One region of the Oscillibacter sp. GMB15532 genome, then DNA from elsewhere that is predicted to be linked to it. Evidence: riboswitches for the same ligand, from Rfam matches in the RefSeq annotation. Region 1 holds a riboswitch; the other holds the start of a gene.
The links. A riboswitch is a leader RNA that binds a small molecule or an ion and turns the genes downstream of it on or off. The one in region 1 is predicted to bind cyclic di-GMP.

Region 1 (8,140 bases):
AGATACCATCATCAGCAAGAAAATTGTCAACACCATTGTGGTGGTAGATAACCCCGACATCCGAATCGGCATGGATTTGGCTACCGTGCAGGAAATCAACAAACAGGCAAAATCCGATGTCAACATCGCAGCCACACGCACCGACAGCGGCAAGCTGACTGGTGATGCAAAAAAAGCCATCGGCAGCCGCCCGGTATTTGACCTCAAGGTGAACTATGGCAACGGCAAGGCAGTCAGCAGCTTCGGCGCAGGCAGCGTATCGGTAATTATTCCCTACACCCTCGGCGCAAATGAAAAGGCTGGGAATGTGCAGGCGGTCTATGTGGATGCCAAGGGCAAGGTACACTGGCTCACAAACTCGGTCTATGACAGTGCGGAAAAGGTACTGCGTTTCAGCACCAATCATTTTTCCACCTACGGCATCGGCTATAAACAGGCCAACCCCGCATTTACTGACATTGCAGGCCATTGGGCAAAGGAAGATATTGAGTTTGTGGTAAGCCGTGGATTGTTTAGCGGCACTTCTGAAACCAAGTTCAGTCCGAATGCCGCTATGACGAGAGGAATGTTCGTCACCGCCCTCGGACGGTTGGCAAACGCCGATGTAAGCGGCTACGCAAAGAGCAGCTTCAGCGATGTGAAAAGCGACGCCTACTACATGGGCTACATTGAGTGGGCAAGCAAAAACAACATTGTAAACGGGGTTGGCAATGGAAGGTTTGCCCCGGATCAGTCCATCACCCGTGAGCAGATGGCGGTCATTATGAGCAACTATGCCAAGACCATCGGTTATACTCTACCGAAAGTTCATGTCGAAAACATCTTCGCTGACAATGGCAAGATCAGTGCCTATGCCAAGGAAGCCGTGAAGCAAATGCAGATGGCAGGGGTTATCAGCGGCAAAAACGGCAATCTCTTTGACCCGCAGGGTACAGCCACAAGAGCCGAGGTGTCTGCTGTACTGCGCCGCTTTGTGGAGCTGGCAATTTCCAGTGACACGGCGCAGGGCTGGACCATGAACGATTCCGGCAAATGGATGTACTTCAAGGATGGCAAACCCCTCACCGGCAAGCAGGACATTGATGGTGGCGCCTATACCTTTGACCAGTACGGCGTGACAGCGGATGTACCCAAAAATCTCCGCTATACAACCTACATCGTACAAAAGGGCGACAGCTTCTGGCTCATTGCACACAAGCTGGGATGCACAATGTCCGAGTTGGAACGGCTGAATAACAAGAGCCGGTTTTCTATCATTTACCCCGGCGATGTACTTCGAGTGCCGGAAAAGTAACAGAAACAACAAATCAATAGAGCTATGGGCAAACCCGGTTAAAATCGGGGGACGCAAAGCCGAGGGTCTAAGGTGTCTTAGGGCGCTATGATAGTCTGGCTGCCAAAACCCACAAGGGCGTGCCCTCTCCAAACAGAGGGTGCGCCTTTGTCATTTCTTACGGTTTTTAACGGAATATATGGCATCCAGATACTTTGACTTTGCTATGCGCTATGGCGAAAGGGATGCTTCTATGAAAACTTCTTGTTTTGATATGAGGTGGAAATAAAGACGGTGGACTTTATATCTACCATTTCCTTTACATACAATTTCATATCCAGATTGTAAAAAAGTCAGTATTTTGCCATTGGCAATCTACTGACTTTTTTTAGTGTGCCCGGCATGGGCACACTCTCAAGGGTGAAAGTCGTGTGTTCTGAAAGCTGTCATCAGCTTGCCGGTGAAAGTCCGGTCAAGGTAATCGCCAGTGAGCCTTGTAGCAAGCCTCCAGTGCTCTTGCCGTGGTCGCGCGGTTCATACAGGAGAATAAGGAGCCGGACTACTTCGCGTAGCCCGATTGTTGACCCGCTTTTTCGGAGCAAAAAATAATCGGGAGTGATAAAAATGAATCATACAGCCATAAGCGGAGCTGCCCCAACGGCAGCTCTTTATGCCCGTTTCGGCACTTATGCCCAAACCGGCTTGGAAGTATCCCGCGCGGGCCGCTATGTCAGGCTTTCGCGCAAGGACGGCGACAAAGAGGAATCGGACAGTATCGCCAACCAAAAGGAACTGATCCGCGCGTTTGCGCAGGATAAATCGGATATTGAAATTAAAGAAATCTATGAGGACGACGATTATTCGGGCGTGAATTTTGACCGCCCCGGCTTTCAGCGCATGATGGAGGACATTCGCAGCGGTAAGATCGACTGCGTTATTGTGAAAGACCTGTCCCGGCTTGGCAGGAACTACATTGAAACCGGCAAGCTGCTGGAACGCTTTTTCCCCTTTATGAATGTACGCTTTATCGCCATCAACGACGCCTACGACAGCAAGCATCACAACGCGCAGACCGACAGCCTGATTATTCCGTTCAAAAATCTGATTAACGATACCTATTGTGCGGATATCTCGAAAAAATCCGCAGCCAGTTTGAGGTGTGCCGTCAAAACGGGGAATACATCGGCTCCTTTGCGGCCTTCGGGTATCTGAAAGCAAAGGATGAAACCGGCCGCAACCAGCTTGTGATTGACGAAAATGCCACTCCCATCGTCCGGGACATTTTCCAATGGAAGATTGAGAGGCAAAGCGCCCAGGACATCGCCGATAAGCTGAACACCCTGGGGTCCCCTCGCCGCTGGAATATAAAAAGCAGTGCGGCTCCAACTACACCACGGTATTTGGCAAGGCCGCGCGCTCCAAGTGGACAGCGGTGGCGGTAGGACGCATTCTTAGAAACGATTTGTATGTCGGCGTTCTGACCCAGGGCATCAGCACCACGGCAAATTATGAGATCAAACAGCGCATTGCCCGGAGTTTTATCCTGAATCGTGATTGGACGAATCGGCTTATTGAGATGGGCATAGCGCTTATTATAACGGATTGCCCACGTATGGACAGTGATCTTTACAGAAGAAACACCGCTTTCACTTAGGAGCGGCGTTTCTTAAAAAAACTAAAATATTTTTGCGACCTTACTTGACATCAGCCCATTTGCATTGCTCGCCGGTTTAATCGGAACAAAAGATATAATTGAGCCTTCGGACCACAATTTTTATAAAGATACGAGAAGCGGGGTTGGTCGTTTCTATTGATCGGTGAACTATTCGGCGTTGCGCTTGACACTCGTCTCGGAATGGCTTGGTCACGCCGACTGGAATACTTGGCTGACCTATTGTGCTCACGCGAGCACAAAATTATCCACGATTATTGAAATCGACATTTCCATCGTTTCTTGACTAACCGAGGAATAACTTTTTGTGTATGTCATTGAAACTATACTGATATTCGTATATAATATATAGTGTCTTTTTATATCTGCACGGAGGTGAAATGCTTGAGCAGTTTGCAGGGATATATCTCGGCGCGAGAAGCGTCATACAAATGGGGCGTATCGGAACGGCGCGTACATCAATACTGCCAAGCTGGACGCATTCCGGGGGTCTCCCGCTTCGGGCGTTCTTGGGCTATTCCCGCTGATGCACAAAAGCCTACTGATCCCAGAAAAGAAAATACCATAAGGAAGTGAAGCCTATGCTGCGTATAGCCATCTGTGATGATCAGCCGAAGGAATTGGCAATCATCAATGAACACATAACAGAATACCTTGACACTCATACATTGGAGGCCGAGGTGAGAAGCTTTTCTCACCCAGATCAATTGCTCACCGCCATTGAGTCCGAAAGTTTCCATCTTTACATATTGGATATTGTTATGCCTATGGTCAGCGGCATTGAGCTTGGCAAGGAAATTCGACGTCTTGACCGTGAAGCGCAAATTATTTATGCCACTACCGAGCCGCAGTTTGCTTTGCAGGCCTATGCCGCAAGTCCTATCAATTATCTTGTGAAGCCCGTCGAAAAGCAGACGCTGTTTGATACATTGACCCTCGCCATCTCAAAGGCAGACCTTGCCGAGGAACAGACTTTTGCGGTTAAAACTGCGGATAGCTTACGGGTAATAAAACTGTCAGAAATCTTATGCTGTGAGTATAGTAATCATGCAGTCTTATTTTGGCTGTCAAACGGAGAGAAGGTGCAAAGCCGAACGATTCGAGAGAATTTTACGGAATACACCTCACTTATTTTGAAGGACAGGCATTTTTTGCAATGTCATACTTCATTTGTGGTCAATCTGCGGCGGGTGGAGCGCTTTGCCAAGGATAGCTTTACATTATGCGACGGCAAGATGATTCCCATTGCCGTTAAGCAATATGCGGCTGTACGGGATACTTATATGGACTATCTTATGGCAAGGAGGCGCAGTGATGACTGAACTCATACCAGACCTGTTACGAGCAATCATTTCAACTACTGCCAATGTCCTGCTGATGACATCCCTTTTGCAGCCGAAGTATTCTAAAAAAGCCACGCTGCTGACCATGCTCGGTGTTCTTGCTGCCGATTTAGGTACCGCTATTTACTGCTATGTCAGCGGAAACCTGACACTGCTTTCAAAGCTTGATATTATCCTGTTTGCGGTGCTTTGTTTTGCGGTGCGTCCAATGTTCAAGGACAACTTTATGCAGTGGCTGTTTTCGTATATTACCGTTCAAAATATAAGCGATACCGTAATTATTTTAAGCTTCCAGGGCTCAAGACATTTACCTTATCCTCCCTATGCGAATTCATTGCTGCGCATACTTCTGTTTGGTGCTTTTCTGCTGGTTTTATGGCGTTATGTGCGTCCGCTGTATCGACAGGCGGTGGAGCATTGGACGGCATATTTTGCCGTGGCCTTGGGACTTTACATTACCTTCAACTATTATGTTCTAACTGCGAATGACGTTGTGGCGATGCTGACCGAACAGGCCATACCACTGCTTTTGGTGATTTTTATTGGACTTGCCTCCTATGGTTCCATTTTACTTTCTCTTAAGAATCTTCAGAGAGAGTTTCGGGTCAAAGAGGAAAACCGAAAAATGCAGGCGGAACGGGAGTACCTGCAACTGGCCGCTGGCAATATGTCGCAGCGGTTGGAGTTGATGGAGGAAGTATCGGCCCAGAACAGCCGCGCTGCGCATGACCGCCGTCACTTCAACAATGTGCTTCTGGAGCTTTTGGAGCAGAAAAAAAGCGATGAAGCGGTTGTTTTGCTAAAAAATCAAAATCAAACGGCACACAAGATCAGTAAGGTTTATTGTGAAAATCCAGCTGTAAATGCCGCCGTCTGCCACTATGCAGGGCTTGCGGATCAGGCGGGTATATCCACAGAGATTGAACTGGATATTCCAAGAGACCTGACTGTGGACTCCTTAGAGCTTTCCATGGTGGTTTCAAACCTTTTGGAAAATGTAATCCGTGCCTGTGGAAAGCTGCCGCAAAATTGTTCTCCATATCTCCGCTTTACCTGCCGGAGCGTGGGACGGCTGTTGCTGGAAATGGAAAATCCCTGCACGGAGGATACCGTATTGAATGAAAGTGGTTATCCGATTGCACGTGAAGAAGGACATGGAATCGGCAGCAAAGGCGTGATTGCCTTTGTGAAAAAGTATGATGGCGAACTGCTGTATAAAATCGAAAAAGGTATTTTTCGTGTACGCATTTTGGTGTAAAATCACTCTGCTTCCTGTTTGTCAAGAGCAAATTTTAAGTGAATAGCTTTTTTTAAGTGTAAAAATGAGCCTTTTAAGTGTAAAGGCTCATTTTTTTTGCTTTTCGGGATATTCTCACAATAGAAATTTTAAAAATATCAACTTGTAGGAGGAAACGAATATGAAAGCAAAAATTCTCTCATTGCTGCTGGCGTCCAGTATGGTCATTTCTTTGGCTCTGTTCACAAGCGGCTGTGCGCAAAAAAGCAGTGCGTCTGCTTTGTGGGAGGCTGGGAGTACAAGAAACAAGATTGTGGTCATAAGCGATGTTCACATCGGAGTGGATGACAAGTATGCCGAAAATGTGGCGAACCGTCCAATATTGATTGATTTCTTAAAGCGGCTGCAAAGCACAAAGGATGTGCGGGAGCTGGTCATCGACGGTGATTTTCTGGATGAATGGTTTCTGCCGGTGGATTACCCCAGCTATACCGATGTGCAACAATTTTACAAGGACGTCATTGCCAACAATCAGGGGGTCATTGATGAACTGAACAAAGTAGCTGACAGCGGAATCAAGCTGGTCTACATACCTGGCAATCACGATATGACGCAGGGGGATGCAGTTTTACAGGAGGCAATCCCCAAAATTGTACAGGTTCGGGATGCCAAAGGGCTGGGAACCTATTACACAGGAGACCGAAACGAAATTGCAATTGAGCACGGCCACCGTTACGATGTATTTTCAGCACCGGATACAGTAACCAACGCAGAGTTGGTGGGTAATAACGATACCATGCTGCCGGCTGGCTATTTTTACGCACGTTATGCCGCTACATGGGTATTGGAGGGGCGCCCCAAAGTAGAAAAGAATTTACCTGTGGTAACAACGGTTCCCGACAAATCCGATGCTGACCAGTATGGTGCTTATCTGTATTATTCGCTCCTTAAAAGTATTTCCACAAGAATGACACCCAACGAAGGTCTTGAGGAAAAAATATTTGATATGCACATGGATGGCTTTGACGATTCCTATACTTATCTGGACTTTTATCCTGCCCAGCAGGCGGACGGAACTATTTCCGCGCCGGTGTTGTTCAAGAATATTCAGCGCACATGGGCGGAACGTCAGAGAGTCAATCAGGTCAAGGTTCCCAACAGCTTTGTTGAAGCAGTCGCCGGAGCCGTGGACTGGGAGTACTATTTCAGACAGGCAAAGGCGCAGTATCTGGAAAATCCGGACGAAAACGTGGACGTGGTAGTGTTCGGTCATACACATGTACCCTCATATCGTGCTATGGACAACGGAAAATACTACATTAACGAGGGCACATGGATTGACCATAACACCGACTATCCGGATGCTACCCGTACCTTTGCCGTCATTACCACCGGCGAGAAAACCACCCCCGCACTGTATATGTACAACGAGGACGGCTCTTTGACGGATATAGCCGCTAGTGTCAGCAAAGCAGCAGAAGCCGAAGCGGCATCCTCCGCAGATTCATCGGACAATGTGTCCTTTGATACCAAAGCGCTTGAAAATTACGGCGATGAAAACACACAGGCACGCTATGTAGAGGTAAGCGGCTTAAACGATACGACTGTGCAGGAAAAGCTGAATCAGGCGATGAAAGAGTTTTGCCTTGCACCAGCCTCTTCTTCCGAAAAAGATACCACTTACGATATTATGCCTGTTTTTGAAGTGCTGGACGGCGATTTGCTGAGCCTTAGAACCTACGACACGGCGTATACGGCGGGAGCGGCATACCCGGTTAGCTCCATACGCACCCAGCTTTTCAGCTTAGCTACGGGTGAAACGGATTCAGAAAATCTATGGGGCTTTATAAAGGACAAAGCCGCATTTAAGCAGTTGATATTAGACAAAAAATTTGGTTTTGCAGCGGCGGGAGTCGAGGGTGGAGTGCCCGAAGAAGTTAAAACAGCGGCCTATCAAAAGCTTGCGGAAAGCATCGACGCAGAAGGCTTTGCAACTCAGTTTTACTTTGGCGATGGCGGTAACTTAAATGTATGGTGCGAGGGTGAAAACCATGCAAGCGGAGACTATTGGCTGTTTGATATTCCTGTCACAGAGCTGGAGGGAATTGCAACAGACCGGCTGCTCCCCATAATTGATGCCATCAAGAGTCTTGGTAATTAAAATTCGGATATGATACTCAAGCACAAGCGACATTCCGAATGCTTCGGGATGTCGCTTGTGCTCTTGCCGGAAGGAGCGTGATGGAATGGAAAAGCGCAGGCGTGAGGATGTGCCGCTCCTTGCCCCCAATACAGAGGGAAATGTGTGGCCCAAGCAGGTTTGCCCGGTCTTTGAGCCGAGGGCCGGCGCGCCCGAGGGACTGCGGCAGTGCTGGTACTGCCGGTGCGCCGACTTTCATCTGGACAGGCCACGCTCATTGGATGTGGGCGTATGCTATTGGCCGAAAAAGATATCAAGATAAGATGGTAGAAAATTCAAACGGGAAGGAGGAGTTATCGATGCACATTGCTATTTGCGATGACAGCGCTCATGACAGAAAATCGCTGTGTCAGGCTTTACAGGCATTTTCAGTCGAAAACGGCTTGGGTGCCGAAATCGATTTAATAGAGGACGG
Region 2 (8,140 bases), on a different contig from region 1:
GGCGACTCCTGAACAGCCTGAACAAAGTTCAGCGGCAGCAGCTGCATGGCCAGCAGCACTGCCATCAGCAGGGAAAATGACTTCCCTTTTCGTGCTCTCGTGTTTCGTACTCTCATACAACAATCTCCTTCTCTGTGAATCCCACAAAATTTCTTAAAATTATGTCGCCGCACGGCGGCGAAGGCCAGATGCTGTGTTCGGCCGGGGTATCTATTGAAAACGGCTTTTGCCGGAAAGCTCGGATTTTTTAAAGTCTAATATATGAACCGCAAAAAAAGAGGCGAAAGGGGAAGTAAAACGCGGGTATATAGCATTATCCGAAAAGGTGTTTGATATGGAAGAAAAATAAATGCCTTTTCCAAAGTTGAAACACTGGAACGGGTATGATAAAATTTGTGGACCCCCTCTGCGGAGGGAGAGAAAACCGACAAAATGTGTCACTGTTGCGGCGTCCTGCCGGACATGCCGCTTTGCTTTGCCGCCTGGGCGAAAGAAGCACGCTTACGGAAAATACGAATGACAGAGGGAGAGACGATGGGGAAAAGCACTGAAAAGCGCCGAAGAGGCCCGCGCCTGATGATGGTGCTGGGCCTTGTGCTGGTGGCTGTGGCCGTGGCCATAGAGGCGGCGGATTATCCATGGGGGCGGCTGTTCGGGGTTGTCCCCGAAGCGCTGCCGGACCCTGCCCCCATTGTTCTGACCGGCGAGGATGCGGACAGTCTTCTCACCGATGAAGCCGAGCCTGTGCCGGAGGACGAGAGTGGAATTCTTCCCGGGGAGGAGACGGAGGACGGGCCGCCGGAGGCTTATGTCCGGCTGGGGATTCTCAAAATTCCATCACTTGGCGTGTCGCAGCATGTACTGGAGGGCACCGGGCGGCAGATGCGCTACGGCGTGGGTCATGTGGTGGGAACAGCGGGCCTGGGGCAGGAGGGCAACTGTGCCATCGCGGGACATCGGCCCAGTCCCTTCCGGTATCTGGACAAGCTGAGGGAGGGAGACAAGATCACCCTTGGTGAGGGGGAGACGCTGTATACCTATACAGTTTATGAGTCTTTCAGCGTGCTGCCTGAGGAAACATGGGTGCTTTCCGACATCCCCGGGGAGACGGACACACTCACACTCATCACCTGCACGCCCTATTTGGTGTCCAGCCACCGGCTGGTTGTCCGTGCGCGGCTGACCGACACCGGCGTAAATCCCTCCGCGTCCTGATTTGGAAGGGACAAAAAAGGAAAATTTTTTAAAAGATTTTTCAAAAAGCCTTGCATTTTGACACAAAGTCGCGTATACTTTAGAAAACGCATATATACGAATATGATACACAGAACGATAATAGCAAACCATCCGAAAGGATGGGACGCAAAGCCACGGGTCTAAGGTTTTGAAAAAACTATGATAGCCGGGCTGCCGAAATTGATGTCTCATTAGGAATTTAGTGAGTCCTTTTTGGTAGCAATCAAAAAGAGACTCGCTTTTCTTTTAGGCACGATTTCAACTTCTTGCGGAAGGGAGTTTTTAATCGTGAGAAGGCTGAAGAAATTTTGGGCGGTTCTTGCCGCCGCTGCTCTTACCGCCGCGCTTGCCGTTCCGGCGCAGGCTGCTTCCTGGGAAAAGGGAACGAATATGAATACATCCTCCACCGCTGCTGCGGAGAAAAAGGAAGACAAAACCCTCACTGCCGAAGAATTTTCCGCCGAGGTGCTGCGCCTGGTCAACGAGGAGCGCGCCAAGCAAGAGCTGGAACCCTTTGAAGCAGACGCTGAGCTGGCCGAGGTTGCGGCTGTACGCGCCGAGGAAAGCGCCGCCAAGTTTGCCCACGAAAGACCGGACGGACGGTCCGTTTCCACGGCATTTACAGACGAGGACGTCACGTTTATCAAGGTCGGCGAAAATCTGGGCAAGGGACATAAAACGCCGGACGAACTGGTGAAGGCTTGGATGGAGTCCAAGACACACAGGGCCAACATTCTCAGTGAAAAATTTACAGTTGCCGAGCTCGGGTTTTTCAAAAACAGCGCCGGTACAATCCATGCCGCACTCATGTTCCTCACCCCTTCGGAGAGTTGAGGAGCAGGAGCCTTTCGGATTTAAACGGCATAGCGTCCGCTTGGCGCTATGCCGTTTTTCGAGCTCGAAAAACCACGCGGACCGCGTGGTTTTTGATTTGAAAAACTGGTGAAAAACGGTGGATCTACTTTTTTCTACCGTATTTTTCCTTGAGACGCTGCAAGTAGACGTATTCCAGTACCGCCCGTCTCCCGCCTGCCCCCAGGGACAGGACGTAAGAGAGAAGCCCACCTGCTGTTGTACCGTCGATTATCTGCTCCTTCAGGGCGGAAAGGCCGTCTTTGCAGTCGGTTCTTCCCAAAAGATAATCTGTCGATACGTCATAGTAGTCGGCCAAAATGACCAGCGCCCGGATCGGAAGATCGCTTCCTCCCATCTCATACTTGGAATATTGCTGCTGCGTGGTACCAATTAAGCCGGCAATGTCGGATTGCTTTAAATCTTTGTCTTCACGCAGTCCGCGAAGAATTTCTATTGTTGTCCTCATGCATTGCACCTCTGTCGAAAATCATATCAAAACAATGGTAAATATATTGATATATACAATCTATAAGTTTAATGTCAACAAGATTACGCCTTTAAGATGTTCATAATATCTGGCGTGTATGCAGGAAAATTGAGAGCCGGGCAGTTAAGGGACGAGGCCGAGCCCAAAAGGTTCCGCGTTTTCAGGCATTATAAAAATAGACACGCAAATTTAGAGAGAAAAAAGCGCATTTCAACTGCATGGAAGGGGATATTATTTATGGGACGGATCGCAAACATGAAAATTTCCACGAAATTGGTGGCAGGCTTCTTGGCCATAGCGCTTATTGCGGGCGCGGTTGGCATCGTTGGACTTATGAATATCAATGCGTTAGCAAAGTCGGGCAGAATGCTCTACGAGAAAAACACCATGGCGGTTTTGTATTCGGGGGACGCCAATACTTCTTATCAGCGGATTCGGTACAACGTGGCCGAAATGCTGCTGATGCAGGCTGACTCGCTGAGAGACAATTACGTAAAAGAATGCGAGGCACTTCTTAAAATCATTGAAGAGGACATGGCCAACTATGAGGCGGGCATCTCCGAAGATGCCGATCAGGAACTGTTTTTTGACCTGAAATCAGACTGGGTGGATTTCAAGACTTATATGCAGCAGGGCCTTTCCTATGCAAAGGTGGGCCAGTATGACCATGTGCGGCGCGTTTTGCTGGTGGAAGCGAACGCGGTGAGCGGCAGCCTGATGGATTCGTTTACGAAAATCTATGAGTATAACTCCAATCAGGCGGCGGAAAGGGCGGCGGAGAACGATCAGCTTGCGAAAATCTCCAATCTGATTATGCTGTCCGTGATGCTGGTCGCGCTGGTGGTGGCTATTACGCTTGGAGTGCTGCTTGCCCGCGGTATCAGCAAGCCGCTGAATAAAGTCGTGGAGGCTGCCGACAGGCTTGCAAAGGGCGACTTCAATATCGATGTGGCGATCAAATCCAAGGATGAGACTGGAATGCTGGGTCGAAGCTTCACCAACATGTCTGAGACGCTCAAGGCCATTATCGAAGATCTTTCCCGCGGACTGGAGGCATTTGCCGACGGCAATTTTGCGATTGACTCCTCGTCGGACGAAATCTATACGGGTGATTACCGTCCGCTGCTGGACAACACCCGGAAAATGAGGGACAAGCTCAGTGTTGTGCTGCGGGGTGTCAGTACGGCGGCGGAGCAGGTGACGGTCGGCGCCGATCAGGTGTCCGGCGGGGCGCAGGCGCTGGCCAGCGGCTCCACCGAGCAGGCGGCCACTGTCGAGGAGCTGAACGCCTCGATTGCGCAGGTTGCCGAACAGGCTGAGAATAACCTTGCTACCATCAAGACTGCCGCCGGACATATTGAGCAGGCCGTCGGAGGAGTGAAGGGGAGCAACGAATATATGCACCAGCTCTCCACGGCAATTGGAGAAATCAGCACATCCTCCAACCAGATTGTGAGCATTACCAAGGTCATTGAAGACATTGCTTTCCAGACCAACATTCTGGCGCTGAATGCCGCCATCGAGGCTGCCCGGGCAGGCAACGCGGGCAAGGGCTTCGCCGTTGTGGCCGACGAGGTGCGCAACCTTGCCGGAAAATCTGCCGAGGCCGCCCGCCGGACGGCGGATCTGATTGGAGTTGCCGTGGCCACTGTGGCCCGGGGAACGGAAATCACCGAGAAGACGGCGCTGGAGCTGCGCAACACAGAAGTAAGCGCACAAAAGGTGGCCGAGAGCTTTGGCCTGATTGAACAGGCTTCCATGCAGCAAACTGACTCCATTGAGCAAATTCGGGACGGGCTGAACCAGATTTCTGCCGTGGTGCAGACCAACGCCGCCACAGCGGAGGAAAACTCCGCCACCAGCGAGGAGATGTCCGCTCAAGCAGTCACCCTGCGTCAGGAAGTGGGTCGGTTCAAGTTAAAAGAGGAGAGAGTCGACTTCCTCCGGGACGTGGAAAGCACCCCGACGTCCGATGCGTCCGACGGGGACGGCATGTCCGATGCGGACGGAGCGGCCCCCAATGCCGACGGTGCAGCGGCTCCCGATGCGGACATGGAAAGCAAGGCCACGCCTGCCAATTTACCCGCGGGAAAATATTGACGCAAAGGAAACGGAGAGCCGCGGGCGCGGACTTTCGGGTCTGGCCATTGCTTTGAAAAATGAGCGCCCGGTTTTCTTACAAAGTACTTAGAATACGTCTTTTGCACAGAAATGTATCACAAAAACCCGTTTCCAACCGGAAACGGGTTTTTGTTGTTTGGTGCGTGTGCCGTCTTAGGAAATCTTGCAATTTTACGTGGCGTGTGGTATGGTGGGAGGGCGAAAAACAGTGCCGCCGAAAGGCGGACATGGAAGGGGGGAGCGCCTTGCAGCAGCGCCCATTGGCGGATGAAATACGGCCCGGGACCATCGACGAGGTGGTGGGGCAAAAGCACCTTTTGGGGCCTGGTGCGGTGCTTCGCCGCCTGATTGAAAGCGGGACCTCCACCAATATGGTGTTTTACGGGCCCTCCGGGACCGGCAAGACCACCGTGGCAAACATTATCGCGGAGAAAACACAGAAAACGCTCTACCGACTCAACGCCACCACCGCCAGCCTTCAAGATGTGAAGGAGGTCATTGCAAACGTGGGGACGCTGCTGGCCCCGGGGGGGATTCTGCTGTATCTGGACGAGATACAGTATTTCAACAAGAAGCAGCAGCAGAGTTTGCTGGAGTTTATGGAAAACGGGCAGATCACCCTGATTGCCTCTACTACGGAGAATCCGTATTTTTATGTATACGGCGCGCTGCTCTCCCGCAGCACGGTGTTTGAGTTCAAGTCTGTGCCGCCTGAAGAGGTGCTGCCCGCCGTGGAGCGGGCGCTGGAAATAGAGAAGGGGCGGCAGGAACTGCCCCTTGTCTGGGAAGAGGGCCTGCCGCTGGACGTTGCCACCGCCTGCGGAGGAGATGTGCGCAAGGCGATCAACGCCGTGGAGCTTCTCTGCCGCGCGGCGCGGCCCGACAAAAACGGAGAGCTGAAGCTCACCCGGGAGGACGCGCGGCAGCTCTCCCAGCGCAGCGCCATGCGCTACGACCGGGAGGGTGACGCGCACTACGACATTTTGTCCGCGCTCCAGAAGTCCATCCGGGGCAGCGACCCGGATGCGGCGGTGCACTATCTGGGACGGCTGCTGGAGGCGGGAGATTTGCTGTCCCCCTGCCGGCGGCTGCTGGTCATCGCGGCGGAGGACATCGGCCTTGCCTATCCCATGGCAATTGCGGTGACAAAGGCGTGCGTGGACGCGGCGGTGCAGCTGGGCCTGCCGGAGGCGCAGATTCCCCTGGCGGAGGCCGCCATTCTGCTGGCCACCGCACCTAAGTCCAATTCCGCGGTGAACGCTGTGGCGGCGGCGATGGGGGATTTGAAGGCCGGGCGGACGGGGGATATCCCCCGCCAACTCCAGAATGTCCACGCGGACACCACCGGCTTTGACAGCCGACAGAACTATAAGTACCCCCACGCCTATCCGGGCCATTGGGTGGAGCAGCAATACCTGCCAGACGCGCTGAAAAACGCCCGGTATTATGAATACGGCGAGAACAAGACCGAGCAGGCCGCCCGGCGGTACTGGGAGGAAATCAAAGGCGCAGAGCGGTAAAATCCGTGGCCGCCGGGGGCTTTTCATAGCAGGCGGGAGAATAGACCCAGCGTTCCAGCGTTCCGTCGGTGATTTGATAGCGCAGGGGCACGGGATAAACAGAGGGCGTAAGCCGCTGGATGATTTGCAGCTTGATTTTCATGTGCTCAGGGCGGATGGAGCGAATGTAGACCGAAACCCGGTCCCCCTCCGCCACGTCCTCTTTCAGGTCCGCAAGTCCGGAGAGGTTGGGGGCCAGCTCCACAAAGGCCCCGTAGTCCCGGATGGAACGGACGATGCCCTGAACGGTTTCGCCGGGGGAAAAATAGCTGGCGTTTTCCATCCAGGTGCCCAGCAGCTCCCGATGGGTCATGGTGAACCGGCGGTTTTCCCGGTCAATGGACAGCACTGCCGCCAGAATTTTTTGTCCTGTGCGGAAGCGGGCCGCGGGGTGAGGGATACGGGAGACGGAGATGCGCTCGATGGGCAGCATGGCCACCACTCCGCAGCCGATGTCCAAAAACGCACCGAAGGATTCCATATGCGTCACCCGGCAGGTGAGGACCGTTCCCGGTTCCAGCGTCTCCATAAAATGCGTGATGGCCCGCTCCTGTACGGCCCGACGGGACAGGAGGGCCCGGGGTGCGCCCTTTCCGTCGGCGGTAAGGCTTGCCACCGAGAAGCAGACGGGCTTTCCCACAAGGGATAAAAGCGCGATGTCCCGTTCCGCGCCGCCAATCCATGGGGAAACGGCTTCACTCCGGGGAATCAGGCCCTCCATAGGGCCGAGGGAGACGTGGAGCGTTCGCTCCCCGTCGCACCGGATCACAGGGGCCTCCAGAATTGTGCTGTGCTCCTGGGCGTCCCGCAGCAGGGCGGGGGTAAGGGGGGCGCGGGGGCGCAGGCCCTCCGGCAGATACATTTTATTTTCCGGCATGGCAACTCTCTCCATCCGCCGCGCAGAGCGGCGCAAATTCAGCATCTGAATCACTATATGCGCCCTTTGGCGGGGGATTGACAGGAGGAATTTCATGGACTTGCATCTTCACGACCATGTGGAACTGAAAAAGCAGCATCCCTGCGGCAGCAAGCACTGGGAAATTCTGCGGGTGGGCATGGATATCAAGCTGAAATGTCTGGGCTGCGGGCACGAGCTGATGCTCCCCCGGAGCCGGGCGGAAAAGAGCATCCGAAAAATTTTGACGGAGGAGGAAAAAAACAGATGAACAAGGGAACCCGCATTGCGGCGATTGTAATTGTGGGACTGCTGGTGTTTTCGCTTTTGGCGTCGCTGGTGGTGCCGTTTATGGCGTGAGGCCGGGATTAATCCGGAGAAAGCCGTCCCGGCGGGGAGCGCTGAAAAACTCTCGCTAAAGGCGGTTTTAACGCCGCAAATCCCATTGACAATGTGAAAAAGTGTGCTAAAATAGCAACGTAATCTGAAAATGCCATGACGGAGCCAGCCGTGCGGACAGGTTTTAGCGAGGGGGAGACGGTGAAAGTCCCCCACCCAAGACTGTGCGGCAGCCACTTCCGAGCATCCCGCGACGAGCGGGACGGTTCATCCCCGATACAAAGATGGCTAAGACGCCCCGCAAGGGGATAATTAGGGTGGTACCGTGAAGCATCGCTTCGCCCCTATGCCGGGGCGGGGCGTTTTCTTTTTTATCGCAGATTTGAGAAATTTTGAGAAATACGGAGGAAACATATATGGCACATCCGGTATACGGACTGAACGAGCTGCGGGAGAAATTCCTGAGCTATTTTGAGAGCAAGGGACATCTGCGCCTGCCCAGCTTTTCCCTGATTCCCCACAACGACGCAAGCCTTCTTCTGATCAACAGCGGCATGGCCCCCATGAAAACCTGGTTTACCCGGGAGGAGGAGCCTCCCCGCAACCGGGTTTGCACCTGCCAGAAGTGCATCCGCACCGGCGACATTG

Region 2: it holds a riboswitch for cyclic di-GMP, as region 1 does, so the genes downstream of both, ABVS15_RS11145 (CAP domain-containing protein) here and ABVS15_RS12050 (recombinase family protein) in region 1, are expected to answer to the same signal.

The regions. Positions count from the first base shown of each region.
Region 1 covers NZ_JBEVTO010000010.1:652-8,791, forward strand. Annotated here, with positions in the region: partial or broken gene ABVS15_RS12045 (S-layer homology domain-containing protein) at 1-1,294, shown strand, start outside; cyclic di-GMP riboswitch class I at 1,312-1,401, shown strand; gene ABVS15_RS12050 (recombinase family protein) at 1,898-2,485, shown strand; gene ABVS15_RS12055 (recombinase family protein) at 2,518-2,715, shown strand; gene ABVS15_RS12060 (LytR/AlgR family response regulator transcription factor) at 3,527-4,267, shown strand; gene ABVS15_RS12065 (GHKL domain-containing protein) at 4,260-5,546, shown strand; gene ABVS15_RS12070 (metallophosphoesterase) at 5,707-7,686, shown strand; gene ABVS15_RS12075 (hypothetical protein) at 7,772-7,987, shown strand; gene ABVS15_RS12080 (LytR/AlgR family response regulator transcription factor) at 8,025-8,140, shown strand, end outside.
Region 2 covers NZ_JBEVTO010000008.1:136,469-144,608, forward strand. Annotated here, with positions in the region: gene ABVS15_RS11135 (SpaA isopeptide-forming pilin-related protein) at 1-116, opposite strand, end outside; gene ABVS15_RS11140 (class D sortase) at 517-1,215, shown strand; cyclic di-GMP riboswitch class I at 1,328-1,415, shown strand; gene ABVS15_RS11145 (CAP domain-containing protein) at 1,525-2,070, shown strand; gene ABVS15_RS11150 (helix-turn-helix domain-containing protein) at 2,195-2,557, opposite strand; gene ABVS15_RS11155 (methyl-accepting chemotaxis protein) at 2,816-4,678, shown strand; gene ABVS15_RS11160 (replication-associated recombination protein A) at 4,945-6,219, shown strand; gene ABVS15_RS11165 (S1 RNA-binding domain-containing protein) at 6,200-7,135, opposite strand; gene ABVS15_RS11170 (DUF951 domain-containing protein) at 7,230-7,424, shown strand; gene alaS (alanine--tRNA ligase) at 7,909-8,140, shown strand, end outside.